2 regions of the Stenotrophomonas sp. STEN225 genome follow, and region 2 is predicted to be linked to the other one. Evidence: predicted binding sites of a transcription regulator. Region 2 holds the regulator's gene; the other holds the start of a gene.
What was found. Region 2 encodes FliA, which starts transcription of late flagellar genes. Its sites were predicted from a motif close to TAAAGTTTNNCNNNCNNNGGCCGATAA; they were not measured.
Positions count from the first base shown of each region.

Region 1: the regulator FliA is predicted to act here: its motif matches at 3,466-3,492, upstream of ACVOJ1_RS18805 (chemotaxis protein CheW).

Region 1 is NZ_JBRRBV010000033.1:610-8,161, forward strand. Features, by position in the region: gene ACVOJ1_RS18795 (methyl-accepting chemotaxis protein) at 1-2,309, opposite strand, end outside; gene ACVOJ1_RS18800 (hypothetical protein) at 2,412-2,795, opposite strand; gene ACVOJ1_RS18805 (chemotaxis protein CheW) at 2,932-3,423, opposite strand; gene ACVOJ1_RS18810 (flagellar brake protein) at 3,561-4,334, opposite strand; gene ACVOJ1_RS18815 (methyl-accepting chemotaxis protein) at 4,476-6,668, opposite strand; gene ACVOJ1_RS18820 (hypothetical protein) at 6,672-7,145, opposite strand; partial or broken gene ACVOJ1_RS18825 (methyl-accepting chemotaxis protein) at 7,348-7,552, opposite strand, start outside.
Region 2 is NZ_JBRRBV010000006.1:210,426-230,740, forward strand. Features, by position in the region: gene fliR (flagellar biosynthetic protein FliR) at 1-443, shown strand, start outside; gene ACVOJ1_RS08605 (putative bifunctional diguanylate cyclase/phosphodiesterase) at 607-2,739, shown strand; gene ACVOJ1_RS08610 (CocE/NonD family hydrolase) at 2,812-5,046, shown strand; gene flhB (flagellar biosynthesis protein FlhB) at 5,131-6,261, shown strand; gene flhA (flagellar biosynthesis protein FlhA) at 6,258-8,363, shown strand; gene flhF (flagellar biosynthesis GTPase FlhF) at 8,509-10,161, shown strand; gene ACVOJ1_RS08630 (MinD/ParA family ATP-binding protein) at 10,148-11,035, shown strand; gene ACVOJ1_RS08635 (RNA polymerase sigma factor FliA) at 11,032-11,775, shown strand; gene cheY (chemotaxis response regulator CheY) at 11,833-12,225, shown strand; gene ACVOJ1_RS08645 (protein phosphatase CheZ) at 12,225-12,830, shown strand; gene ACVOJ1_RS08650 (chemotaxis protein CheA) at 12,833-14,662, shown strand; gene ACVOJ1_RS08655 (flagellar motor protein) at 14,809-15,549, shown strand; gene motD (flagellar motor protein MotD) at 15,551-16,564, shown strand; gene ACVOJ1_RS08665 (ParA family protein) at 16,569-17,351, shown strand; gene ACVOJ1_RS08670 (chemotaxis protein CheW) at 17,348-18,343, shown strand; gene ACVOJ1_RS08675 (STAS domain-containing protein) at 18,461-18,769, shown strand; gene ACVOJ1_RS08680 (response regulator) at 18,766-19,131, shown strand; gene ACVOJ1_RS08685 (chemotaxis protein CheA) at 19,176-20,315, shown strand, end outside.

The DNA.
Region 1 (7,552 bases), on a different contig from region 2:
GCCGGCGGTGCAGCCGGCGCCGGGGCGGCGGGTGCAGCGGTGCGCGGGGCGGGGGCGGCGACGCGGGGCGCGACCACGGTTTCGGCTTCATCGAGCACGAAGATGGACACCGCTTCACTCAGATGGCCTGCCTGTTCCTCCATGGCCCGCGCAGCGGCGGTGGCTTCCTCCACCAGCGCGGCATTCTGCTGGGTGGTCTCGTCCATCTGCACCACGGTCTGGTTGACCTGCTCGATGCCGGCGCTCTGTTCCTGCGAGGCCGCGGAAATCTCGGCCATGATGTCGGTTACGCGCTGCACCGAGGCGACGATCTCGCCCATGGTGGCCCCGGCCTTGTGCACCAGCGCAGAACCATCGGCGACCTTGCCCACCGAGTCGTCGATCAGGCCCTTGATCTCCTTGGCGGCAGCGGCCGAACGCTGGGCGAGGGTGCGCACTTCGCTGGCGACCACCGCAAAGCCGCGGCCCTGTTCACCGGCACGGGCGGCCTCGACCGCGGCGTTGAGGGCCAGGATGTTGGTCTGGAAGGCGATGCCGTCGATGACGCTGATGATCTCGGCGATCTTCTTCGAGGAAGCTTCGATGGCGGACATGGTGGTGACCACCTGGCCGACCACTTCGCCGCCCTGGGAGGCGACGCCATGGGCACCGATGGCGAGCTGGTTGGCCTGGCGGGCGTGCTCGGCGTTCTGGCGCACGGTGGAGGTCAGCTCCTCCATCGAGGCGGCAGTTTCTTCCAGGTTGGCGGCCTGCTGTTCGGTACGGCGCGACAGGTCGTTGTTGCCGGAGGCGATCTCGCCGGCGGCAGTACTGATTGCCCGGCTGGACTGCTTGATGCGGGTGACGATCTCGCTCAGCTGCGCGGCAGTGGCATTGGCATCGTCACGCATGCGTGCGAATACGCCCTGGTAGTCGCCATGCATGCGCACGGTGAGGTCACCCTGCGACAGCGCGGCGAGCAGGCCGGAAATCTGTTCGATGCTGCCGGCGTTGGCGTCGAGCAGGCCGTTGATCTGCTGGGCCAGCTGCAGGAAGAAGCCTTCCTTGTCGCTGGTTTCGATCCGGCCGGACAGGTCGCCGGCGGCGGCGCGGGCGATCACCCGGGCCACTTCGGCCTCGACCTGCGCTTCCTGGGTACGGTCACGCCATTCCACCACGCAGCCGACGGTGTCGCCGTCCTCGTTGCGGATGGTCGACACGACCTGGGCGAACTGGGCATCGCCGTACTGCATCGGGCGGCGGGCCACGCCGTGCTGCTTGAGGTTCGCCAGCAGGGACGGGTCCATCTCGCCACGGTGTTCCAGCACCGTGACCGGCTTGCCGATCAGCGAGTCCTGCGCATCGAAGTCAGGCAGGTCGCGGCGCACATCGTCCTGGTACTGGCTCAACGTCTGCTGCAGGGCACGGTTGCTGTAGACGATGGTGTTGTTGGCATCGGTCAGGTAGACGCCGGTCGAACTGTAATCCAGCGCGGTCCGGATGCGCAGGTTCTCACGGGCGATGGCCTGGTCGGTCTCGATGCGCTCACGCAGATCACGCTGCATGCGCTGCATGGCCTGCATCAGTTCGCCCACTTCATCCTGGCGGCTGACATCGATGTGACCGTCGAGCTTGCCGCCGGCGACATCATTGGCCACCGAGACGGCACCACGCACGCTGCCGACGAGGGCGCGGGCGAACAGCCACACCAGCACCAGGCCGAGCGCGGCGCCACCCAGCAGGGCGATCACGGTCAGGACGGACGAAGCGGCATAGGTGGATTCGGCCTGTTCGCGCGAGGCGCGTGCGAGGCGGTTGTCTTCGGCAATCAGGGCTTCCAGCGCCGCGGCGGCCTTGCGGTGCTTGGTGCGGGTCTCGCCGACGAAGGTATCGATGGCGTCGTCCGGCAGGTCCAGTTCCAGCATCTCGGTGACGCTGTCGTAGGAGGCCAGTGCGTCCTTCCAGTCCTTGGCGAAGGTGTCGAACAGCTTCTTCTGCTGGGCGTTGTCCACCAGCTTCGGATAGTCCTTGATGGAACTGTCCATGCTGGTACGCAGCGCGGCAGCCTGCTTGCGCGCGTCGGCCTTGACGTCATCGCTGGCACGGATCAGCTGCTGGTAGGCACTGTTGCGGTACTCGCCGAGCATGCCGCGCATCTCGCCGGCCAGGCGGATGCTTTCCATGCGCGATCCGGCCAACTCGGTGGTGACGTTGTTCAGCGAATGCAGGCCACGATAGGCGACGATGCCCTGCAGCAGCATCACCAGCAGGATGACGCCGAAGGTCACCATCAGCTTCGGCATCAGTTTCAGGTTGTTGATCCAAGGCATGGGCGTTGCGATCTCCTAAGGCAGACGCGCACGGGCATCGGGCCCGGTTGCGGCGGCGGCCACGCCGGCACCAGGACCGGCGTGACTGCGACGGACAGCGGATTACTTGATGTTGGCCAGCTTCAGGCCGGCCGGCGAGCTGACTTCGATCTCGGCGCGCGAGGCATCACGCTGGATCTTGCCGATCACACACACGGTCTTGCCTTCCAGCGTTTCCAGCGGGAACGAGAACTTGCTGCGGTTTTCACCGGCGATGCGCGCCGAGAAGGTGTGGCGCGGGAAAGCGCCGCCCATGTACAGGAACGTCGGCTGGCCTTCGGAACCTTCGGCGAAGCGGGCCTTCTCGACCTTGCCGCAGACCATGCCGTCCTTGCCCACCGAGCGCGGGGCCAGTTCCGGCGGGATCATGTCCGAGGACTGGGCGAGGGCGGACGACGCGGTGGTGGCCAGGGCGGCAGCCGAAACGAGCGCGAGCAGGGACTTCATCGGGGTGGTTCTCCGGGAGGGTGATGGTTTTTTGCCGGTGGTACGCGTTCCCGCGCGGCCGGCCTCTGTCCCCCTATCGGCACCGCCGCAGGGAACTGAAGGGTTTCGTGACAGCAACGTGAAGCGGTACGCAGACTCAGGCGGCGGCGTCCTCGAGCAGGGCCGGCTGGCCCATGTCCGCGCTGTCCAGCAGGGTCTCGATGTCCAGCAGGATCAGCATGCGGTCGTCCTGGGTGCCGATGCCCGAGATGAACCGGGTATCGACCGCAGCGCCGAACTCAGGGGTCGGGCGGATCTGTTCGGACGACAGCGGGATGACGTCCGAGACGCTGTCCACCACGATGCCGACCACGCGGTCATCGACATTGAGCACGATCATCACGGTAAAGGCGTCGTAGCGCGCGTTCTCCAGGCGCAGCTTCAGGCGCAGGTCGATCACCGGCACGATGGTTCCGCGCAGGTTGATTACGCCCTTGATGTAATCCGGTGCGTCCGGCACCCGGGTGACGGCATCGTAGCCGCGGATTTCCTGCACCTTGAGGATATCCACGCCGTAATGCTCGGCGCCGAGCGTGAAGCTGAGGAATTCGCCGCCGGCGCTGGCGGCGGAGCGGGTCTGGTCGTTCATCGAGGGGTCCTGGTTCTGCCGGAAGTCCCGGTGTCAGGCTCGATATCGGCCCCGCGCGGGGGGACTTTAGGCAGGGCCGTGACAGGACATTCCCGTCTGGTGAGGACCGGATGGCGCCAGGCCACGGCCGGCGCCAGCTACATCTCTCCGTTCCGGCGTGCCTTGCGCTGGCGGTCGATCCGGAAGATGTAGCGCTGGATGGCGCTGTCGCCACCGCGAGGCAGGCTGTCGAAGCGCATCCCCACGCGCTTGATTTCGGTACCGTTGGGCTGGCGCTGCGGCAGCAGGTTGCAGACCACCAGCTCGATATCCAGATCCGGCCCATCCGACAGCGACAGCACCGCCGCGTAGCGCTGCTGCAGGCCGAACACGGCGCAGTCGCTGGGCACCGCGACGGCAAGGCCACCGCCGCTGATGTCCACCACGCGCATCGACAACGCCTCGGGGCGTCCGTCCGCAGCCGGCAGCAGCAGCTGGGGCGAGTCGGTGATGGGGGTTTCCAGCCGGTACAGTTCGCGCCGCTGCAGATGCATCAGTTCCTCTGGCAGCGCAGCGCGGAAGGCGACGTGGCCGTCGTTGTCCACGCGCTGCAGCCCATGCAGACGGAAGCGCACCAGCACGCGCTCAAGCTGGGCGAAACACAGCACATGATCGGCCTGCTCGGCTGCCCGGTTGGACGCCTCCTGCGGGCTGCCATCGATCAGCAGCACGTCCTCGTCTTCGTCCAGTTCCAACAGCGCGGTCGGGAACGAGCGATCACGGCCGTCGATATGCGCGTTTATCAGGGAGCGCTGCTCGATCAGCGAGCGCAGCAGCTGCCGCAGCTGGCGCGGATTACGGACCAGGAAGCGTTCATCCGCGGCGTCGGCCGCATGGACATCGTGCACTGCTGTGTCGTTGCCGTCGGACATGGAATCTGTGGTCAGGGGCGGGCGCCTGCGCGCGCCGGCGCGTGGCTCGATGGGGATATCGGCCACCGCGCCGGATTATGAAGTGTGAGTTTCATCACCTTCCATCGGCCGGGCCGGGATCGAAGGAATGGGCCGAAGGCATCATTCCTCGATACCGGCGATCTGCCGCACACGCTGCATCACCGCCCGATTGTCGTCCCCTCCGTGCAGGTGGAAGCGCGCTACCGCGGCCGCCAGCAGCTGTGCCTGTTCGGCCATGCCGTGGGTGGCCGCGGTGGACGCCTCCACCAGCGTGGCGTTCTGGCGGGTGCTGGCGTCCATCTGCGCGATGCTCTGGTTCACCTGCTCGATGCCCATGCTCTGTTCCTGCGAGGCGGAGGAGATCTCGCCCATGATCTGGTTCACCTGCTGCACCGCGGCCACGACCCGCTGCATGGTGCTGCCGGCCTGTTGCACCAGTGCGGCGCCATCGCTGACCTTGCCGACAGAGGCGTCGATCAGGCCCTTGATCTCCTTGGCAGCACCCGCCGAGCGTTGGGCGAGGGTGCGCACTTCGCTGGCGACCACGGCAAAGCCGCGGCCCTGCTCACCGGCACGGGCGGCTTCGACCGCGGCATTGAGGGCCAGGATGTTGGTCTGGAAGGCGATGCCGTCGATGACGCTGATGATCTCGGCGATCTTCTTCGAGGAGGCTTCAATGGCGGACATGGTGGTGACCACCTGGCCGACGACCGTGCGCCCCTCGCCGGCGATGTCGGCCGCATCGGTGGCCAGCTGGTTGGCCTGCCGCGCATGTCCCGCGTTCTGGCGCACCGTCGCGGTCAACTCCTCCATGGTGGCGGCGGTTTCCTCCAGGCTGGCCGCCTGCTGTTCGGTACGGCTGGCCAGGTGGCCGTTGCCCTGCGCCAGTCCGGCGGCGGCGCCGGTGAGGCGGCTGGAGGCTGCCTGGATGCTGCCGACGATGCGGGTCAGCTCGGCGATGGTGGTGTTGGCATCGTCGCGGATGCGGGCGTAAACGCCGTGGAAGTCGCCCTGCATCTGCACGGTGAGATCGCCGCGCGAGAGCGAGGACAGCAGCTGCGAGATCTGCTCGATGCTGCGTGCGTTGGCATCCAGCAGGCCGTTGAGGCGTTCCGCCAGCTGCAGGAAGAAGCCTTCCTTGCCGGCGGTGCCGACGCGGCCGCTGAAGTCGCCCTGCGCGGCGGCATCGACGATATGGCCGAGTTCTTCTTCGACCTCGATCTCGGCTGTGCGGTCGGCCCACTCCACCACGAATCCCTGGCGCTGTTCGTCGTCGCCGATGATCGGATTGACGATCAGCTGCAGGGCCCGGCCGCCGACGCGGATCTGCGTGCGGTAGGTGCCGGTGAGGCGGTCGAGCAGGGTGGCCTGGTGGGCCGGATTGCGGTGGAAGATGTCGATGTTGCGGCCCAGCAGGTCGGCGGCGCTGAACTGCGGCAGGTCACGGCGCAGGTCGGCTTCGGCGGCGGCCAGCATTTTCTGCAGTGGACGGTTGACGAAGACGATGTTGCGGTCACGGTCGGCGATCATCACGTTGGTGGTGACATCGTCCAGCGCGCTGCGGATGCGCAGCGATTCGCCACTGGCCGCCAGCTCGCGCTGGCGGCGCTGCAGCAGCCGGGTGCTGGCTTGGACCAGGGCGGCGGCCAGCGAGTCCTGCGGGAACTGGCTGGCATGCAGCGCCTCGGGCAGGGGCTGGTCGTCGGCCAGGCCGCGTGCCAGGTGTGCCAGTTGCTGCGGGTCGTGGCCGAGCAGCAGAAGCTGGCGGCGCATCTGGACGGCCATCACCGACAGCAGGCCGGCCTCGATGGTGACGTACAGAGCGTGCAGGACCAGCACGCCCAGACCACTGCCGGCGGCGAATACCGGGTACGGCAGGCCGCGCGTCTGCAGGGCGAAGAACAGCACGTGATGCACGGCGATCGCCACGGCGGCCACCACGATCGGCAGCCAGTCGCGGTAGTACAGCAGCAGTGCGATCAGCACGATGACCGTGAAGTGGGTCTCCAGCTGTCCGTGCGTCTGGTGGATCAAGGTGGCCGACAGCACCATCCACGCCAGCGCTGTCGTGCAGCGGCTGAGGCGGCTGCCGGGCTGCAGGTGGATCTGCACCGCGCTGACCAGCAGCGCGGGCAGTGCGACCAGCAGCCACGGTGTCCATTGACCATGGCGCACGGCCAGTGCCAGCGAGGCCAGGACCAGCCCTGCACTGACCAGCAGGAACAGGCGGTCGGCACCCGCGGCCAGCGTGCGCAGGTAAGGCGGTGTCGGCTGACCGGTCGGCGCGGCGGTATTACGGGTGGAGGCATGCATGCGCTACTCCTTGTGGCATGGGCAATGATGGGAAAGGATCACGGGTGCCTGTGCATTGCGCAGCAGCCCCGCAACCAGTGGAGCGGCTGCGAGCGGACGGCCGCCGCAGCCCGCGTCGAGAAGGGAGGGCCCGGCATAGACAAGGCGCTGCTGGTACAGCACCAACCATTCGAAGGGCAGCGGCGTGCGAGCCTCCCGCAGGTCGATGCCGTCGGGTGTGCGCGCCGGTGGTGCGCAGCCACACACGATGGACTGCCGCAGCAGCAGGGGATGCTGATGGCTGGCGGCAAGCACGGCGGGCGACAGCTGCGCCAGCACGTCCGCGGCGCGCCAGCGGCCGGCCGGTGGCTGTGAAGCATCGGCCTGCGCCCACAGCGCGGCGAGGGTCCATCCCAGCCACGCAGCGAGCAGCAGCACGCCGGCCAGCATTCGCCCACGCTGTACCGGTATCGGGTCGGGGTCGTTGCTGGCTGGCATCGCTGGCTCGCGTAGGACCGTGTCCCGTTAGCGGCGAGCGGCGGCTGAACCTGAAGAAAAATTCAATCAGTTGGCCGGGGCAACGCTGGAACTGTGATGCGTTGCGGCGACCGGCGAGGAGTCACGGCGATCAGACCGGGCCGGTCGAGGGTCGGATCCCTGCCAGTGTGCAGGAATCCGACGCGTCCCGGTTCCGATGAGGTCAGAACTCCTGCCAGTCGCCGTCGAGTGCCAGCGCCGGCTGCGCCGCCGCGGCGCGTGCGACGCGCTGGGGGGCCGGCCTGGCCGCTGGAGCTGCCGCTGGCGTTCTGCGCTGCGCCGCCACGACCACCGCCGGTAGCGGTGCTTCGTTCTGTGATTCCAGGCGGAAGCGGGCCACGGCCTCACCCAGCTGCACAGCCTGTTCC
Region 2 (20,315 bases):
CGCAGATGAGCGACCCCCTGCGCGGCGGCACCTCCGGCGTGATCGGGCAGTGGTTCTACCTGTTGTTCGGCCTGCTGTTCTTCACCGCGAACGGCCACCTCGCGCTGATCTCGCTGGTCGTGGACAGCTACCGGGCACTGCCGATCGGTGCGCCGCTGCCCGATCCGCACGCGTTCTTCAGCATCGCCCCGACGTTCCTGCTGACCGTGCTGCGCGGTGCGTTGACACTGGCCATTCCGTTGACGGTGGCGATGCTGGCGGTGAACCTGGCGTTCGGCGTGCTCGCCCGTGCGGCACCTGCGCTCAATCCGATCCAGCTCGGGCTGCCGGTGTCGCTGCTGCTGGGCCTGTTCCTGCTGGTCCTGCTGGCCGGCGAAATGGGGCCGCCGGTGCAACGACTGTTCGATGCGGCGTTCCAGGCTGCGGACGCGGTCACACACTGACGCTTCCATCACGCTTTGCTGCTTGCCGTCCCCCCGGGGACGCGCGTTAGAGTGAATGCGCGGCAACCGGGGGGATGCCGCACCTGGCGGCCGCTTCTGGCTGCCTGCCACATGCATGCCCCACCGTAGTTTCCGTCGACAGGCAGGTCCGGGAGACTGACGAATGCTGGTAGGCACGTACAACGCATGGCTGGTGGCAGTCTCGCTGTTGGTGGCCGTGATGGCTTCCTACACGGCATTGGCGATGGCCGGACGCACGGTCACGGCACCCGGCAGGGGCGCGACCTGGTGGTGGCGGCTCGGTGGCGGCTTCGCGATGGGCCTGGGAATCTGGTCGATGCACTTCATCGGCATGCTGGCCTTCGACCTGCCCATTCCGCTGGGCTACGACCTGCCGATCACCCTGCTGTCGCTCGCCCTGGCCATCGCCTCGTCGGTGTTCGCGCTCTGGCTGGTCTCGCTGCCCACCCTGCCACATCCCCGCCTGGCAGGGGGCGCCTTGCTGATGGGCACCGGCATCGCCGGCATGCATTACGTCGGCATGGCCGCGATGCGCATGCAACCCGGCATCGACTACCACACGGGCTGGCTGCTGCTGTCGCTGCTGGTTGCGGTCGCTGCATCCTGGACCGCCCTCTACGTCGCCTTCCGCCTGCGCGCGCAGCGCACCCGGGTCGGTGACCGGCTGGCCGCCGCCGGCCTGCTCGGTCTGGCCATCGTGGGCATGCACTACACCGGCATGGCCGCCGCACGCTTTCCACAGGGCAGCATCTGCGGCGCTGCAGTGGGCGATGGCCTGCAGAGCACCTGGCTGGCGATGCTGGTGGTGGTGCTGACCGTCGCGATCCTGGCGGTGGTGCTGGTGGTGTCCTGGCTGGACCAGCGGGTGGAAGCGCAGCTGCTGCGCCTTCGCAACGCGATGCTGAGCACCTCGCTGACGGATGCGCAGGAGGAATTGACCCAGGCCGCGCTGCACGACCCCTTGACCCGCCTTCCGAACAGGCTGCTGCTGCAACGGCGCATCGTGCAGTCACTGGCCGAAGCCGAACAGGGCGGCAGCCGCTTCGCGGTGATGTTCATGGACCTGGATGGCTTCAAGCAGGTCAACGATGCCTATGGCCACCAGGCCGGCGATGCCCTGCTGGTGGCCGTCGCCGAGCGCACCCGCCAGCTGCTGCGGCCGAACGACCTGCTGGCGCGGCTCGGCGGCGACGAGTTCGTGCTGGTGGTGCGCATCGACCATGACGAGGACCTGCCGACCCTGGCCCGGCGCATCCTGCAGGCGGTGGGAGGCGGCCCGCTGCTGCCCGACAACGAACTGCAGGTGACTGCCAGCATCGGCATCGCCATCTGCCCCGACCACGCCGCCAGCGAACGCCAGCTGATGGCCTTCGCCGACGCTGCGATGTACCAGGCCAAGGAATCCGGCCGAAACTCCTTTGTCCTGTTTGCGGATTGGATGAACGACAGCGCCGAACAGCAGTTCCGCCTGCTGGCCGACCTGCGCAGGGCGATCGGCAGCGAACAGCTGTTCCTGCACTACCAGCCGAAGATCCGCGTGGCCACCCAGAAGGTCGCCGGCGCCGAGGCGCTGATCCGCTGGCGTCATCCGGAACAGGGCCTGATTCCACCGGATCGCTTCATCCGCCTGGCCGAGCGCAGCGGCGCGATCAACGAGATCGGCCGCTGGGCGCTGGACCAGGCGTGCCTGCAACTGCGGCACTGGCACGACGCCGGCCACGAGGGCTGGTCGATATCGGTCAACCTGTCGCCGGTCCAGTTCAGCTCGCCGCACCTGCTGCGCGATGTGCGCGACGTGATCGAGCGGCATCGCATCACGCCGCGCAACCTGGTGCTGGAGATCACCGAAAGCACCGTGATGCGCGACACCGACACCAGTTTGCGGCTGCTGCAGGCGTTGTCGGTGCTGGGGGTCGGCATCTCCATCGACGATTTCGGCACCGGCTACTCCAGTCTGCTGTACCTCAAGCGCCTGCCGGCCACCGAGATCAAGATCGACCACGCCTTCGTGCGCGATCTCGAACACAGCGCGGAGGACGTGGTGATCGTATCGGCGATCGTGGCGCTGGGCCATGCACTGGACATGGACATTGTTGCCGAGGGCGTGGAAACGGCTGCCCAGCGTGCCTACCTTGAGCGGCTGGGGTGCGATTACCTGCAGGGCTACCTGCTCGGCCGCCCGGTCGATGCGGGCCGTTTCATGCAACTGCACGACCTGCCGCGGCCACGGGTGGAGCTGGCGCAGACCCCGCCCCCACCGGCCCCGCCGGGGTAACGTCGGACTCTCCGCGGCGGGCGGCCACCCACCGTATGATGGCCACGCGCCCGCCATTGCAAGGAACACCCCGTGACCTTACGCGCTCTTCTTGCTGGCCTGCTGCTGGCGCTCACCTGCACCCGCGTGGCCGCCAGCGATCTGCGGTGGTCGCTGCCCCGCGATGCGCCGCCAGCACAGGTGGATACGGCACTGCAGGCGCTGGGTACGGAGCTGTTGCAGTCGGCAACGCTGACCGATGCACAGCGCTGCCATGCGCTGCTGGCCACGGGTCGCTACGCCGAGGCACGCGCCATGATCGAGAAGCTGCGCGCGACGCTGGCCGCTGCCGGCGATGGCGCGGCGGCCCAGCGCTGGATGCCGATGCTGCTGGCAAGCACTGGCGCGCGGGATGCGGAAGCGTATTCGCGCGCCTTCCATTCGGCCTTTGCTGGCCTGGATGATGTTGCCGCCGTGCAGGCCGATGCAGCGCTTGCCTTGCCTCCCGCTGCGGTACAGGCGCAGCTGACGCAGGCGCTTGCGGCACAGGCCGATGCCGCCACCGTGCCGCAGTCAGCCGCGCTGGAGCTGGTGCGCCTGCAGGCTGTGTTGCGCGCGCAGACCCTGGCTGCGGCACTCGCCCCTGCACTGCTTGACGCAGAACAGCAACGCCGCTTCGTGATCGACAGCGGAGTGCGTATCCCCGTGGCCGAAGGGGTGGTGCTGTCCGCACAGCTGGCACGGCCCCGCAGCGCGTCCGCGCCGCTGCCGACGGCCATGCTGTTCACCATCTACACCGACCCGCCCAAGAACCGTCTGAAGATGCTGCTGGCCGCAGCCCACGGCTACGCCGGCATCGTGGTCGACGCACGCGGAAAAGGTCAGGGTACCGGCACCATCGCCCCCTACGAACACGACGGGGTGGACGCCAATGCCGCGATCGACTGGGTCAGCCGCCAGCCCTGGAGCGACGGTCGGGTCGCCATGTATGGCGGCAGCTATGAAGGATTCACCGCATGGGCGGCAGCGCGCCATCACCATCCGGCACTGAAGACCATCGTGCCCTACGTGGCTGCCATTCCGGGCCAGGGCCTGCCGATGGAGAACAACGTATTCCTCAGCGCCAACTACGGCTGGGCCTTCTACGTGGCCAATGGCCCGATGCTGGATACCGACACCTACGGGCAGCAGGACCGGTGGTCACAGCTGCCCGGCCGCTGGTATGCCTCCGGCCGGCCGTACCGGCAGATCGACCAGATCGATGGCACCCCCAATCCCTGGCTGCAGCGCTGGCTCGCCCACCCGGCCTATGATGGTTACTGGCAGGCCATGGTGCCGTACGCCGAAGACTTCAGGGACATCCGCATTCCGGTGCTGACCATTACCGGCTACTACGACGACGGCCAGATTTCCGCGTTGCAGTACTTCACCGATCACATGCGCTACCGGCCGGACGCCGATCATGTCCTGCTGATCGGGCCGTATGACCACGGCGGTGCGCAGGCCGCCAGCAAGCCGATGCAGCTGCGCGGCTACACGGTGGACCCGGTCGCGCAGTTCGATACGCCTGCGCTGACCTTCCAGTGGCTGGACCACGTACTTCGCGGTGCCCCGCGCCCGGCGCTTCTGGCCGACCAGGTCAACTTCCAGCTGATGGGCAGCAACACCTGGGGGCATGCAGCCACCCTTGATGCCGCTGCGGGCGGCCATCGCACGTACTACCTGTCGGCATCCGCTGAGGGCGACCATCACCCGTTGCAGGAACAGCGGCCAACGCCGGGAACGCTGCGGCAGACGGTGGACCTCGCTGACCGCACGGAGGTCCGGCATGGCTACTATCCGTTCCCGATCGTGGCCGCCGGGGACGAGCCGGACACGGCACTGACCTTCCTCTCCGAGCCCTTCCCAGCACCGATGGACCTGATCGGACGCTTCTCGGGCGATCTGAAGGTCCGCATCAACAAGCGCGACATGGACTTCACGGTCACCCTGTACGAGCTGCTGCCCGATGGGCGCCGGATGCAGCTGTCCTACTACGTCGGCCGGGCCAGCCACGTACGCGACCCGACCGCGCGGCAGCTGCTGGTGCCGGGGCGATGGACCGACCTGCCCTTCGATCGCACCCGCATGGTCGCCCGCCGTGTGGGCGCGGGCAGCCGACTGCTGGTGAAGGTGGACGTGCTCAAGGACGCCATGCACCAGGTGAACCACGGCACCGGACGCGATGTCAGCGACGAGTCAGCCGCCGATGCCGGTGAGCCCCTGCAGGTGGACTGGCACAGCGACAGCACGCTGAGCATCCCGCTGCGGCCGGCCCTGCCCGGCTAGCGTCGGGCGTTGCCCCGGCGGTGAACCACGCGCCGCGGAACAGTTCTTGCAGGCAGCCCGGCATCCCCTGCCGCAGTGCCCGTGATGTCCGAGAACGAATCCGCCGGCGAAAAGACCGAACAACCCACCGAAAAACGCCTGCGCGAGGCCCGGGAACAGGGCAACCTGCCGCGTTCCCGCGAACTGGGGACCGCCGCGGTGTTCGGTGGCGGCGTGCTGGCGGTGATGGCCATGGGCGGCTCGATCGGCCGTGGTGCCACGCAATGGATGAAACAGGCGTTGAGTCCCGAGCAGGGGCTGCGGCAGAACCCGAAGGAACTGTTCGGCCACTTTGGCGACCTGCTGCTGCAGTTCATGCTGGTGATCACCCCGCTGGTGCTGGTCTGCCTGCTGGCCAGCTTCGTCGCCCCGCTGGTGATGGGCGGATTGCGCTGGTCGGCCAAAGCGATGATGCCCGACATCAATCGGCTGAACCCGCTGGCCGGCCTCAAACGTCTGTACGGGCCGGAAGCCATCGCTGAATTCACCAAGTCACTGCTGCGCGTGGCGTTCGTGGGCGTCGCCGCCGGACTGGTGGTGTGGAGCGGCTTCGACACCCTGCGCGGGTTGATCCACCACCCACTGGAAACCGCCATCACCGATGGCCTGGGCTTCACCCTGCGACTGCTGCTGGCCACCGCCGGGGCAATGCTGGTGCTGGCGGCGATCGACGCGCCGTACCAGCGCTGGAACTGGATGCGCAAGCTGAAGATGACCCGCGAGGAACTGCGGCGGGAAATGAAGGAAAGCGAAGGCAGCCCGGAGGTGAAGGGCCGCATCCGCCAGCTCCAGCAGCAGATGGCCAACCGCCGGATGATGGAAGCGGTGCCCACCGCGGACGTGGTGGTGGTCAACCCGACCCACTACGCCGTGGCCCTGAAGTACGAGGGCGGCGCCATGAACGCGCCCACCGTGGTGGCGCTGGGCGTGGACGAGACCGCCCTGCGCATCCGTGAAGTCGCCGATGGCAACAAGGTCGCCATCGTCTCCGCCCCGCCTTTGGCACGCGCCTTGTATCGGGAAGGCCAACTCGGAAAGGAAATCCCCGTGAGACTGTATTCGGCCGTGGCCCAGGTCCTGTCCTACGTCTACCAGCTGCGCGCCTGGCGCACCGGCCCGATGCCGGGCGCCCCGCACATCGAGGTGGATGAATTCGGCAAGGGAGGCCGGGCATGAGCGCGCAGGCCTCGTCCGGATTCAACACCCGCCGGCTGCTGGAGATGATCCGCCAAGGCCTCGGCGCACCGCTGATCGTGCTGGCGCTGCTGGCGATGGTGGTGGTGCCGCTGGCGGCGCCCGTGCTCGATGCGCTGTTCACCTTCAACATCGCCATCTCGCTGATGGTGCTGCTGGCGGTGGTGTACGTGAAGCGCCCGCTGGATTTCACCATCTTCCCGATCGTGCTGCTGGTCACCACCATGCTGCGGCTGGCGCTGAACGTGGCCTCCACCCGCGTCATTCTGCTCAATGGCCAGAACGGCCACGACGCGGCCGGCAAGGTCATCGCCGCGTTCGGTGAATTCGTGATCGGCGGCAACTATGCGGTCGGCATCGTGGTGTTCGCCATCCTGACCATCATCAACTTCGTGGTCATCACCAAGGGCGCCGGCCGTGTCTCGGAAGTGACCGCGCGCTTCATCCTCGACGCCATGCCCGGCAAGCAGATGGCCATCGATGCCGATCTCAACGCCGGCCTGCTGACGCGCGAAGAAGCCAAGCTGCGCCGCGAGGAGGTCCGCGAGGAAGCCGACTTCTATGGCGCGATGGACGGCGCCAGCAAGTTCATCCGGGGTGATGCGATTGCCGGCATCCTGATCCTGTTCATCAACATGCTCGGTGGCCTCGCCGTGGGCGTGCTGCAGCATGGCATGCCGTTCGGCGATGCCGCTGCGACCTACACCCTGCTGTCCATCGGTGACGGTCTGGTGGCGCAGCTGCCGGCCCTGCTGGTTTCCAGCGCAGTGGCGATGCTGGTCACCCGTGCCTCGCGCTCGCAGGACATGGCACAGGCGATGACCGGCCAGGTGTTCGGCCAGTACCGTGCCCTGGCCATCACGGCCGGCATCATCGGCCTGGTCGGCCTGGTGCCCGGCATGCCCAACGTCGCTTTCCTGACGCTTGCCTCCATTCTCGGCTTCATCGCCTGGAAGCTGTACCGGAAGGGACAGGCCCCGGCCCCGAGCGACGCTGCCGGCAGCGACCCCGGCGCGGTCAGTGCGCTGGGCCGACCGGCGGCGCCGGCCCCCACCGCGGAACTGAGCTGGGACGAACTGCGCCCGGTCGACCCGCTGGGGCTGGAGGTCGGTTACCGGCTGATTCCGCTGGTGGACAGCAATCAGGGCGGCGAACTCATGGCACGCATCAAGGGTGTGCGGCGCAAGCTGACCCAGGACGTGGGATTCCTGATTCCATCCGTGCACATCCGCGACAACCTGGAACTGCCGGCCAACGGCTACCGCGTGCTGGTGCATGGCGTGCCGGTGGCAACCGCCGAGATCCATCCCGACCGCGAACTGGCGCTGGACCCCGGCAGTGCGCTCGGCCCGCTGGACGGCATCGCCGGCAAGGATCCCGCCTTCGGCCTGGACGCTACCTGGATCCAGCCGCACCAGCGCGCCCAGGCCGAAACCATGGGCTACACCGTGGTCGACCCGGCCACCGTGGTCGCCACCCATCTTTCCCACCTGATCCGCGAGCATGCGCCGGAGCTGCTGGGCCACGAAGAGGTGCAGCACCTGCTGGCCAACCTCGCCAAGAGCGCACCCAAGCTCGTCGAAGATCTGACGCCCAAGGCGCTGCCGTTGTCGGCCGTGGTGCGGGTGCTGCAGAACCTGCTGGTGGAACGCATTCCGATCCGCCAGCTGCGCAAGATCGCCGAAGCACTGGTGGAGCACGCGCCGTCCAGCCAGGACCCGGCCACGCTCACCGCCGCAGTGCGCACCGCGCTCGGCCGCTTCATCGTGCAGGAGATCGCCGGAATGTCGGCGGAGCTGCCGGTGTTCACCCTCAACCCGCAATTGGAACGTGTCTTGCAGGAGTCCACGCAGGGCAACGGCGCCGCGCTGGAACCCGGGCTTGCCGAGCGACTGCATCAGAGTCTGGCCGAATGTGTCAGCAAGCAGGAAGCCCGCAACGAGCCCGCGGTCGTGCTGGTTCCCGGCCCGGTACGTGCCGCGTTGGCACGCCTGGTCCGTCACAGCGTTCCGTCGCTGTCGGTACTGGCGTACAGCGAAGTGCCGGAGGACAAGCGCCTGAAGCTGGTCGGAACGATCAGCTGACGCCGCCCACCGATGCGTCAGAAAACAGACACCACCTTCGAACCACCGCAACAGACAGATGCCAAGGGGAACCCGTTCCGTGCAGACCACCGACCACCCGCGTTCTCCCACCACCACCCCGCCGTCCCCGTCCCGTGACCACAGCATGAAAATCAAACGATTCGTCGCCGCCGACATGCGCTCGGCCATGAACCTGGTGCGCAAGGAACATGGTCCCGACGCTGTGATCCTGTCCAACCGCCGGATCGAGGAAGGCGTCGAGATCGTCGCCGCAGCCAACTATGACGAGAGCGCGGTGCAACGCGCGCTGGAAGCCTCGCGGCGCGACGTAGCTCCGCCGCCGCCGAAACCGCGCACCGCCGCGGATGCAGTGATCGCCGCGGTCACCCGTCGCCGCTCCGCGACACCTGCCCAGCAGCCGGTGACGGCCACCACATCGGCCGTGGCCGCCCTCGCCCGCGCGGCCGTCGGTGCCACCGGCCGCACCCTGGACAGTGCGGACGAGATCGTGCCCACCCGCGGCAGTTCCGGCTTCGCTGCCACCCTGGCGCGTGCCACCGTCAACGATCCGGCACTGCCGGAGCAGATCTTCGCGCCGTTCGCGAGCGCCGTCGTGGCTCCCGCACCGGCGCCCGCCAACCGCGCCCGTTTCCTGATCGACCCGCCGCAGGACGAGCATCACGAATCCCCCGCGCCGGCAGTGCTGCCGCCGCCGCTGCCGATCACCACTGCGGCCACTGCGCAGGCCGAGTCCGTGCACCCCGAGCCGCCGTACGCGCAGGACGTTGCCGAGACCACGCCAGCCCCTGCCGCTGCCGCTGAAGCGGAGACCGCGCCGGCGCCGGCGCCGCTCCTTGCCCCGGCGCCGGTACTGACGGTGGTTGCACAGGACGATGCCGAGATCCGCCAGCTGCGCCACGAAGTGGCCGGCATGCGCCAGGTCATCGAGCGCGAGATGAACCGCTTCACCGACGAGCGCCTGCGCGGCTGCCCGGTGCGGGCGACCGCCCTGGACCTGATGGACGAGTACGGATTCGATGCCGGGCTGGCCCGCGATGTGGCCATGCAGATACCGCTGGATACCGAAGCCCACCGGGGCCGCGGGCTGATGCTGGGCCTGATCTCGCGCAGGCTGCCGATCGCGCCGGTCGATCCGCTGGAAGAAGGCGGCGTGATCGCTCTGGTCGGTCCAACCGGGGCCGGCAAGACCACCACCATCGCCAAGCTCGCCTCGCGCTTCGCCGAGAAGCACGCGCCGCGCGATGTGGCCCTGGTCACCACCGACACGCTGCGCATCGGTGCCCGCGAGCAGCTGTACGGCTATGGCCGCCAGCTCGGCATCGCGGTGCATGAAGCCAACAGCGGTACCGACCTGGACCAGCTGCTGGAGCGGCTGAAGGACTACAAGCTGGTGCTGATCGATACCGCCGGCCTGGGCCCGCGTGACCGCGCCCTGGCCGCGCAGCTGCAGTGGCTGCGTGCCGCCCGCCAGGTCCGCACTCTGCTGGTGCTGCCGGCCAATACCAGCTTTGGCGACATGGACGAGGTGGTGCGCCGCTTCGGCGCGGCCAACCTGCAGGGCCTGGTGCTGAGCAAGCTGGATGAGACCGGCCGCTTCGGCAACGCCCTGTCAGTGGCGGTGGACCACGCGCTGCCGATCACCTGGGTGACCGATGGCCAGGACGTTCCGGACGACCTGCACCGGGCCAGCGCGGCCAATCTTGTACTTCGCCTTGAAGATTTGCGCCGAGCGGCCGATATGCCCTGCAACCCGGAGTTGAACCATGCCGTCGCGTGAGTACGCCAAGCTGACCAAGACCTTCCCGCTGTCGGCCACCCGAAGCGAGCCGCTCGGCCCTGTGCGCACCATCGCCGTGACCGGCGGCAAGGGCGGCGTCGGCAAGACCAACGTCTCGGCCAACCTGGCCGTGGCGCTGGCCGGCATGGGCAAGCGCACGCTGCTGCTCGACGCCGACCTGGGCCTGGCCAACATCGACGTGATCCTGGGGCTGAATCCCACCCACACCCTGGCGGATCTGGTCGCCGGCCGCTGCTCGCTGGAAGACGTGATCGTCGAAGGTCCGAACGGTGTGCTGGTGGTGCCGGCCGCGTCCGGTCGGCGGCACATGGCCGAGCTGGCCCCGGCCGAGCACATCGGCCTGGTGAACGTGTTCTCCGAACTGGAACGCGAGCTGGACATCATGGTGGTGGACACCGCCGCCGGCATCACCGACGGCGTGCTGACCTTCTGCCAGGCCGCACAGGACACGGTTGTCGTGGTCTGCGACGAACCGGCCTCGATCACAGACGCCTACGCACTGATCAAGGTGCTGTCGCGCGAGCGCGGCGTGGACCGCATCCAGGTGGTGGCCAACATGGTGCGCGACCCCAACGAGGGCCGCGTGCTGTATGAAAAGCTGACCCGGGTCTGCGAGAAGTTCCTTGCCGATGTCTCGCTGAACTACCTGGGCTGCGTGCCGCAGGATGACTGGCTGCGCCTGTCGGTGCAGCGCCAGCAGCCGGTGGTGAAGGCCTATCCATCCAGCCCGGCGGCGCTGGCGATCACCGAGATCGCCCGTCGCACCGCCCGCTGGCAGGCCCCCACCGAGCCACGCGGTGGCGTTGAATTCTTCCTCGAGCGCATCCTCAAGCAACGCGGGGTGGCAGCATGAAAGGCGCGGCCCAGTACAGGGAAGTCCAGCGCTCGGCGGCGACCGAGGTCATCGCCCAGCACTCGGACCTGGTGCGGCGCATCGCCCATCACCTGGCCGCACGCCTGCCGGCCAGCGTCGAAGTGGACGACCTGATCCAGGCCGGCATGATGGGCCTGATCGAAGCCTCGCGCAGCTACGACGCCGACCAGGGTGCCTCGTTCGAGACCTATGCCTCGATCCGCATCCGCGGCTCGATGATCGACGAGATCCGCCGTGGCGACTGGGTACCGCGCTCGGTGCATCGGCGCGCCCGCGATGCGGCCGCCACCATCCGCCGCCTGGAGCAGACCACGGGCCGTGCAGCCAGTGCCACCGAGGTGGCGGCGGCCATGGACATGCCACTGCCCGAATACCTGCGGCTGATGGAGGACGCCTCGCGCGGCCAGGTGCTGAGCCTGGAATCGCGCATCGAAGACCAGGGCGAACTGGACACCGTCGCCCAGGGCGGACCGACACCGCAGCAGGTCCTGGAACGTGGCGAATTCGGCCGCGAACTGGGCAAGGCCATCGGCCATCTGCCCGAACGCGAACAGCTGGTGCTCTCGCTGTACTACGAGCAGGAGCTGAACCTGAAGGAGATCGGCGCGGTGCTCGGCGTGAGCGAATCGCGCGTCTGCCAGATCCACGGCCAGGCCGTGCTGCGCCTGCGCGGCCGGCTGAAGATCTTCGAGGCCGCGGATGCCGGGCTTGAAGAATGAACATGCCTGCGGCGGCCACGGCCACCGCGGGCGACTGAACAACAAAGGAACTCCGCTTTGAACAAGAACATGCGCATCCTGATCGTCGACGACTTCTCGACCATGCGTCGCATCGTCAAGAATCTGCTGGGCGATCTGGGCTTCACCAACACCGCCGAAGCCGAGGACGGGCATGCCGCACTGTCGATGCTGCAGAGCCAGCCGTTCGACTTCGTGGTCACCGACTGGAACATGCCGGTGATGACCGGCATCGAGCTGCTCAAGGCGATCCGCGCCGATGCCAAGCTCAAGACCCTGCCGGTCCTGATGGTCACCGCCGAGGCCAAGCGCGAGCAGATCATCGAAGCGGCGCAGAGCGGCGTGAACGGCTACATCATCAAGCCGTTCACCGCGCAGACGCTGGAAGAGAAACTGGGCAAGATCTTCGAACGCCTGGCGGCCAGCGCCTGATGGACGCCACGGTCGACAAGAACGCCCTCGCCCTGCGCCTGCAGGAAGCCCTCGACGCGCTCGAATCCGGCGACGAGAGCGCCTGGCGCCAGCGCATCGACGCCCTGGTGGCCGCACGCACGCAGCCGATGATGAGCGGCCTGTCACGGCTGGCCCGCGAACTGGGCCAGGCCCTGGGCGAACTGCCGACCGTCCCCAGCGAGGCGGGCGAGCTGGACGACGCCTGCGCGCGCCTGGACCATGTGGTGGCGATGACCGAACAGGCCACGCACCGCACCCTGGACCTGGCCGAAGAGTGCCGCAGCCTCACCGAACAGCTGCGCGCCGAAGGCCTGCAGCCGGGGCAGGATGCGCAGCTGGAACGCATCCGCCACAACCTGACCGAGATTGCCCTGACCCAGAGCTATCAGGACCTGACCGGACAGATCATCCGTCGCGTGGTCGGCATCGTCCGCCGCGTGCACGAAGGCTTTGGCGCGCTGGGCCTGCCACCGGAGCAGCATCGCACCGATCCGGCGCTGGCCGGACCGGCACTGAAGGGACTGGACCGCCACGCGGTCTCTCAGAACGACGCCGACGACCTGTTGTCGGACCTGGGACTGTAAGCATGAGCGCGGTATCCGACGACATCACCGCCGATTTCATCATCGAGGCACAGGAGATCCTGGATCGCCTCGGCGAACAGCTGGTGTCGCTGGAACAGGCGCCGCAGGACGCCGACCAGCTCAACGCCGTGTTCCGTGGCTATCACACGCTCAAGGGCGGCGCCGGCTTCCTCGGCATCACCGCCATGGTCGAGCTGTGCCATGCCGCCGAAGAGGCACTGGGCGCCGCCCGCGCTGGCCAGGCGGTGCTGCAGCCGCATCACTTCGATGCCGCACAGCAATCCCTGGACTACCTGCAATCGATGCTGGATGCCGTGTCTTCCGGCAACGAACCCGGCTATGCCCCGCCGGACCTGATCGCCCAGTTCGACGTGCACGGCACTGCTGCGCCGGCCGCCGCCGCGCCCGCAGCGGCCGCGCCCGCCGCCGGCGACCTGATCACCGACGACGAGTTCGAGGCCCTGCTCGATCAGCTGCACGGCAGCAACGCCCCCACCGCAGTGGCGACGCCGGCCAACGCCGACGATGGCCTGATCAGCGAGGATGAGTTCGAAGCCCTGCTGGACCAGCTGCACGGCGGCGCCGCCCCCGGCGCGAAACCCGTGGCTGCCCCGGCGGCGGCGCCTGCACTGCCCGCACCGCGCCCGGCGGCCGCCGCGGCCAAGCCCCCCGCCAACAAACCGGTGGCCGAGGCCGAGCACACCGTGCGCGTGGATACCAAGCGGCTGGATGCGATCGTCAACCTGATCGGCGAGCTGGTGCTGTCGCGCAACCGGCTCAAGACCCTGCGTGCGCGCCTGCGCGACGAGGAACTGGACCGCGCCGTGTCGACCCTGGACATCGCCACCGCGCGCCTGCAGTCGGCAGTGATGCGCACGCGCATGCAACCGGTCGGCAAGGTGTTCTCGCGCTTCCCCAAGGTCGCCCGCGATGTCGCCCGCTCGCTGAAGAAGGAAGTGGACCTGGAGCTGGTCGGCGCCGAAACCGAGCTTGACCGCAACCTGGTCGAGGCCCTGGCCGACCCGCTGGTGCACCTGGTCCGCAACGCCATCGACCATGGTGTGGAGATGCCCGATCTGCGCGAAGCACAGGGCAAGCCACGCATGGGCCACGTGCGTCTGTCGGCCCAGCAGGAAGGCGACTACGTCAGCATCGAGGTGCAGGACGATGGCGCCGGCATCGATCCGGAAAAACTGCGCGCGAAAGCACGCGAAAAGGGCTTGATCGACCCGGAGGCGGCGGCCCGGCTGAGCAGCGAGGAATGTCTGCACCTGGTGTTCCTGCCCGGCTTCTCCACCAAGCAGCAGGTGACCGACATCTCCGGCCGCGGCGTCGGCATGGATGTGGTGCAGTCGCGCATCCGCGAGCTCAGTGGGCAGATCCAGATCCAGTCGGAACTGGGCCGGGGCAGCCGCTTCCTGATCCGCGTGCCGCTGACCCTGGCGATCCTGCCAACCCTGCTGGTGCAGGCCGGCGAGGACGTCTATGCGCTGCCGCTGGCGCGCGTGATGGAAGTGCTGCATGCACCGCGCACCTCGCTGGGCTGGTTCGATGGCCGGGCGGTGCTGGATCGTCGCTCGCACACCCTGCCGCTGGTCGATCTGCGCCAGTGGCTGGATGTGACGCCCGCCGCCTCGGCGCTGCTCACCATCGTGGTGCTGCAGGCCGGCGAGGCGCGCTTCGGCCTGGTCGTGGACCAGGTCCGTGGGCGCGAGGAAGTGGTCATCAAGCCATTGCCGAAGGCCCTGCGCGGCCTGCGCGGCTACGCCGGTGCGACGCTGATCGGTGATGGCCGGATGGCCCTCATCCTCGACGTGGATGGCCTGCGATGACGCTCGCCGGGCATGGCCCGGCGCTACCGGAAACGGCCTCGCGCGATAGCGCCGGGCCATGCCCGGCGAACCAGAAACTGTGACTACCGTCTGTACGCGATCGACCGGTGTCTCAAGTCCCATTCACACACGCCGATACCGGACCCATGGATAGACTCAGCCTCATCGGACTCTTTCTCGCCCTGGCCTCGCTGGTCGGCGGCAGCATCCTCAAGGGCGCCGGACTGGCGTCCCTGTGGTCGCCTGCGGCGTTCGTGATCGTCATCGTCGGCACCATCGCCGCGATCCTGCTGCACACCGCACCCGCCGTATTCAGGCATGCCTTCCGGATCGTGCGCTGGGTCGTGCGCCCGCCGCACAGCGATCGTCGCGAGCTGATCCAGCAGATCGTCGAGTGGAGCAACATCGCCCGCCGCCAGGGCCTGCTGGGCCTGGAAGCGCAGGTGGAAGCGCAGCAGGATCCGTTCCTGCGCAAAGGCCTGCAGCTGCTGGTCGACGGCGTCGAGCCCGAATCGATCCGGCACATGCTGGAGATCGAGCTGGGCAGCCAGGAACACCGTGACCAGGCCGCTGCCAAGGTCTTCGAGGGCATGGGCATCTATGCGCCGACGCTGGGCATCATCGGTGCGGTGCTGGGCCTGATCGCCGTCATGAAGAACCTGGCCGACCCCAGCAAGCTGGGGCATGGCATCGCCGCCGCCTTCACCGCCACCATCTACGGCATCGCGTCGGCCAACCTGCTGTTCCTGCCGATCGCCGCCAAGCTGAAGGGAGTGATCGCCCACAACAGCCGCGACCGCGAGATGGTCATCGAAGGCCTGATCTCGATCGCGCAGGGCGAGAACCCGCGGAACATCGAAACCAACCTGTCCGGCTTCCTGCACTGACATGGCCCGCCGCAGACACCACGAAGAGCACGCCAACCATGAAGCATGGGCGATCCCCTATGCCGATCTGATGACGCTGCTGCTGGCCTTCTTCGTGGTGATGTATGCGATCTCCTCGATCAACGAAGGCAAGTACCGGATCATGGCCGATGCGCTCACCGATGCCTTTGGTGGCGCGCCGCGCACCATCAATCCGGTGCAGGTCGGCAACAAGCAGGTGCAGGGGGGCGGCTGGGACAGTCCTTCGGTGATCAAGTCCGGCACCAAGATCGGCCCGTCCGCACCGGCACCCTCGCACGACCCTACCCTGCTGCCGGCCATGGCCTCGCAGATGCGCATGCCGGTCTCGGTGCACGACCAGCAGCAGATCGCCCGTGCCGAGCGCCAGCTCAGCAGCATCGCCGACCGGTTGACCGCCGCGCTGTCGCCGCTGATCGAGCGCGGCATGATCAGCGTGCGCCGCACCGAGCTGTGGATCGAAGTGGAGATCAACAGCGACATCCTGTTCCCGACCGGCTCGGCGGCGCTGGACGTGCACGCGCGCGGGACGCTGTCCAGCCTGGCCGGTGTGCTGCGCGACGTACCCAACAGCGTGCGGGTGGAAGGCCACACCGACAATGTGCCGATCGCCACCGCCACCTTCCCCTCCAATTGGGAACTGTCGGCCGCGCGGGCCGCCAGCGTGGTCCACCTGTTCGCCGACCAGGGCCTGCAGCCTTCGCGTCTGGCCATGGTCGGCTACGGCCAGTTCCGCCCGCGCGAGGACAACGACAGTGCGCAGGGTCGCAACCGCAACCGGAGGGTGATGGTCATCATCCTGGCCGACACCTCGCACTCGGTCGACCCGCTGGGCCAGCGCCTGAACGCCGCCAACGGCGCGGCCGACCCGTCCGCCGGGCCTGCGGCAACACCCGCCACAGTGCCCTCCCCGTCCCCCATCGCACCGGTGCAGTTGCCACCGGTGCCGGCTGGCAGCCGTGTCGGCGCCGCCGCTCCCCCGGCAATGAAGGAGTAAACCCATGCGCATCTGGGCAGTCGCCAACCAGAAGGGCGGAGTCGGCAAGACGACGACCACCCTGGCCCTCGGTCGCAACCTGGCCACGCAGGGCCATCGCGTGCTGCTGATCGATCTTGATCCCCACGCCTCGCTCAGCCGCGCCTTCGGCGTGCCGGTGGACCCGCCACCGACCGGCGTACTTGAGCTGTTCGGCGCACCTCCGGCCGAGCTGTCCAGCCTTTGCCACACCAGCAGCGTCAGCGGCCTGGACTACGTCTGTGCACAGCCGGCACTGGCCACGCTGGAGCGCCGCAGCGCCAACCAGCCGGGCCTTGGCCTGGCGCTGCAGAACGCGCTGGCACGGCACCAGGGCCAGCACGACTACATCCTGCTGGACTGCGCGCCCACACTCGGCCTGCTGATGATCAATGCGCTCGCGGCAGCGGACCGCCTGATCATTCCGACGCAGGCCGAGCCGCTGGCACTGCACGGGCTGGACGGCATGGTGCGCACCGGTGAGATGGTCGAGCGCTCGCGCCGGCGCCCGCTGCCGATCTCGATCCTGCCCACCCTGTTCGACCGCCGCACCCGCACCGGCAACGAATCACTGCGCAGCATGCAGGACCGTCACGGCGCACGCGTCTGGGAGGATGCGATTCCGATCGACACGCGGGTCAGCAACGCGGCCGGCCTGACCCTGCCGAGCGTCGGCGAGGACTATCCCGGCCGCGGGCTCGCGGCCTACCGTCGCGCGCTGAACTGGATCCTTGGCGAGGATGCGCGCGCGCTGGAGCAGGCCGCATGAACACCACCGGTGTGCTGGACGACTATCTGGACGAGCTGCTGGGCGAAGCGATCGCCCCGGTGGCGGCCAGCCCCGATGCAGGCAACACGGTGCTTCCGGCGGCGATCGCCGAACGCGAGCCGACCTGGGACGACCTGCCGGCAGAGGTCATCTACGAAACCGGCAGCAGCGACGTGGTGCCCATGGATGACGCCGCTCTGGCGGCCGCCTTCGAGGCCGCCAGCCAGTCCGCTGCACCGGCCGCTGCCGAACGCCAGCCGACCTGGGACGATCTGCCCGATGAGGTGATCTACGAGACCGACGGCGCGGAAAGCCCGTTGCTGGCCCACACCGACAGCCCCGCGCTGCAGGCTGCCTTCGAGGCCGCCGCCAGCGGCGAAGGGGTGGATCCGGTGGCGCCCGCGCGGATCGTGCCCCCGGCACCCGCCGCTGCGCCGCCGGTAGCGGCTGCACCGCCGCGTGTCGCCCTCGAAGCACCCGCCGCCAGCCGCCCTGCCAGCTGGCAGGAACTGCAGGCGCAGGCCCATCGGCCCGCCAACAGCCCGCATCCGCAGCACCGCCGCGCGAACGAGCGCACCTCGCGCTGGCTGCGGATGCGCTGTGGCAGCCAGGCCTATGCACTGGAACTGCTGAAAGTGCAGGAGGTGGTACTGCCGGTACCCCTGCTGCCGCTGCGCGGCACTGCGCCGGCGATGCTGGGGATCATGAACCTGCGCGGCCAGGTGGTGCCCGTGATGGACCTTGGGCTGCACCTGGGCGCAGCGGCGGCCGAGGACGACGCACAGACCCGCATCGTGGTGCTGGAGGAAGACGGCGAGACCATCGGCCTGCGCGTCTCGGCCGTGGAAGACGTCGCCAATCTCACTGATTCGCAGATCGAGCCACCGGATACCGCCCGCATCTGCCAGATCTCCAACGACCTCTTCCGTGGTGTGGCCCGCGTCAGCCAACGGCCGATGATCCTGCTCGACGCCACCCGCCTGCTCAACTGAGGCGGGGGCCACGCGTTGCCCGGGCCCGTCGGAACGGGCACGCAGGGCCTCACCGCCCCCTAAAGAACCCCTGGCGGGTGCCGATATGGATGACGGAACCGTTTGTCCGGAGCAACGATGAGCACTGTCGAACTGGGTGAGGATCTCGGCATCGAGACCAGCACCGAGCTCAAGAACCGCCTCGCCCCGCTGGTAGCGCAGGTTGGCGAGCTGACCCTGGATGCAAGCCAGGTCGGCCGCGTCCACACCGCCGCCGTGCAGGTGCTGTGTGCATTCGTGCAGGCACGCCGCGAGGCGGGCCTGGACACCGGCTTCCACGGTTGCACTGCAACCTTCCGTGACGCCGCGCGCCTGCTGGGCGTCACCCAGGCCCTGGGCCTGGACGTACCCCATGACAACCTGAAATCTGTGGAGAACGCTGCATGAGCGCACGTATCTTGGTGGTGGACGATTCGGCGTCGATGCGCCAGATGGTGTCCTTCGCCCTCACCTCGGCCGGTTTTGCCGTCGAAGAAGCTGAAGACGGCGCGGTCGCGCTCGGCCGCGCGAAGGGACAGCGCTTCAACGCGGTGGTCACCGACGTCAACATGCCGAACATGGACGGCATTGCGCTGATCCGCGAGCTGCGCCAGCTGCCGGACTACAAGTTCACGCCGCTGCTGATGCTGACCACCGAGTCCGCCGCCGACAAGAAGTCCGAAGGCAAGGCCGCCGGCGCCACCGGCTGGCTGGTCAAGCCGTTCAACCCGGAACAGCTGGTCGCCACCGTGCAGAAAGTGCTGGGCTGATAGCCCCGCACCGCTCCCCTTCTTCGCTTCCGGATCACCACTGCATGAGCATGGACCTGCAACGCTTCCACGCCACCTTCTTCGAAGAGAGCCGCGAAGGCCTCGACGCGATGGAGGCCGGCCTGCTGGCCCTGGAGTCGGGGCAGCAGGACGCGGAGATCATCAACTCGGTATTCCGCGCCGCCCACTCCATCAAGGGCGGTGCCGGTACGTTCGGCTTCGATGCCATCGCCGCGCTCACCCACGTACTGGAAACGCTGCTGGACGAACTGCGCGCCGGCAAGCGCGCGCTGGAAGGCCACGCGGTCGATGCGATGCTGTCGTCCGTGGATGTGCTGCGCGCCCTGCTGCGCGAGGCCGAGCACGGCCAGGCGGCCGATCCGGCGGCCGTCGCCGCGGTGAAGGCGCGGCTGGAGGCAGTGCTGTCCGGCCAGCCGGCAGCCAGCGCCCCGGCCGCGGCTGCCGCCGCAGCACCGGTGGACGATACGCCCGAAGCCTGGCAGATCGGCTTCACCCCCGCGCCCTCACTGTTCATGAGCGGCAATGACCCGCTGCGCATCATCCGCGAACTGGAACATCTCGGCTCGCTGCAGGTCGCTGCGCGGCTCGAACGCCTGCCCGGCTTCGCCCAGCTTGACCCTCTCGAAGCCCATCTTGCGTGGGACCTCGGCCTGGTCGGCAAGGTGCCGCGCAGCAAGATCGAAGACACCTTTGCGTGGGTGCTGGACGACTGCGAACTGGACATCCGTCCGGCCGCGCCGCCAAGCCTGGCCACCCGCGCCCCCGATACAACAGCCAACGCCCCTTCCACGCCCGTTGCTGCAGTACCCCCCGTTGCCGCCGCCCCTGCCGCCAGTGGCACCCCTGGCACCAGCCAGGATGCGGAAACCTCGATCCGCGTCAGTGTCGACAAGGTGGACGCGCTGATCAATCTGGTCGGTGAACTGGTCATCACCCAGGCCATGCTCAAGCAGGTCTCGCATGCGCTGGATCCGGTGCTTGCCGAGAGCCTGTTCGCCGGCCTGGATCAGCTCGAACGCAACACCCGCGACCTGCAGGAAGCCGTCATCGGCGTGCGCATGCTGCCGGTCGACGCCGTGTTCCGCCGCTTCCCGCGCCTGGTCCGCGACCTCTCCACCCGCCTCGGCAAGCAGGTCCGCCTGCGCACCATCGGTGAAGGCACC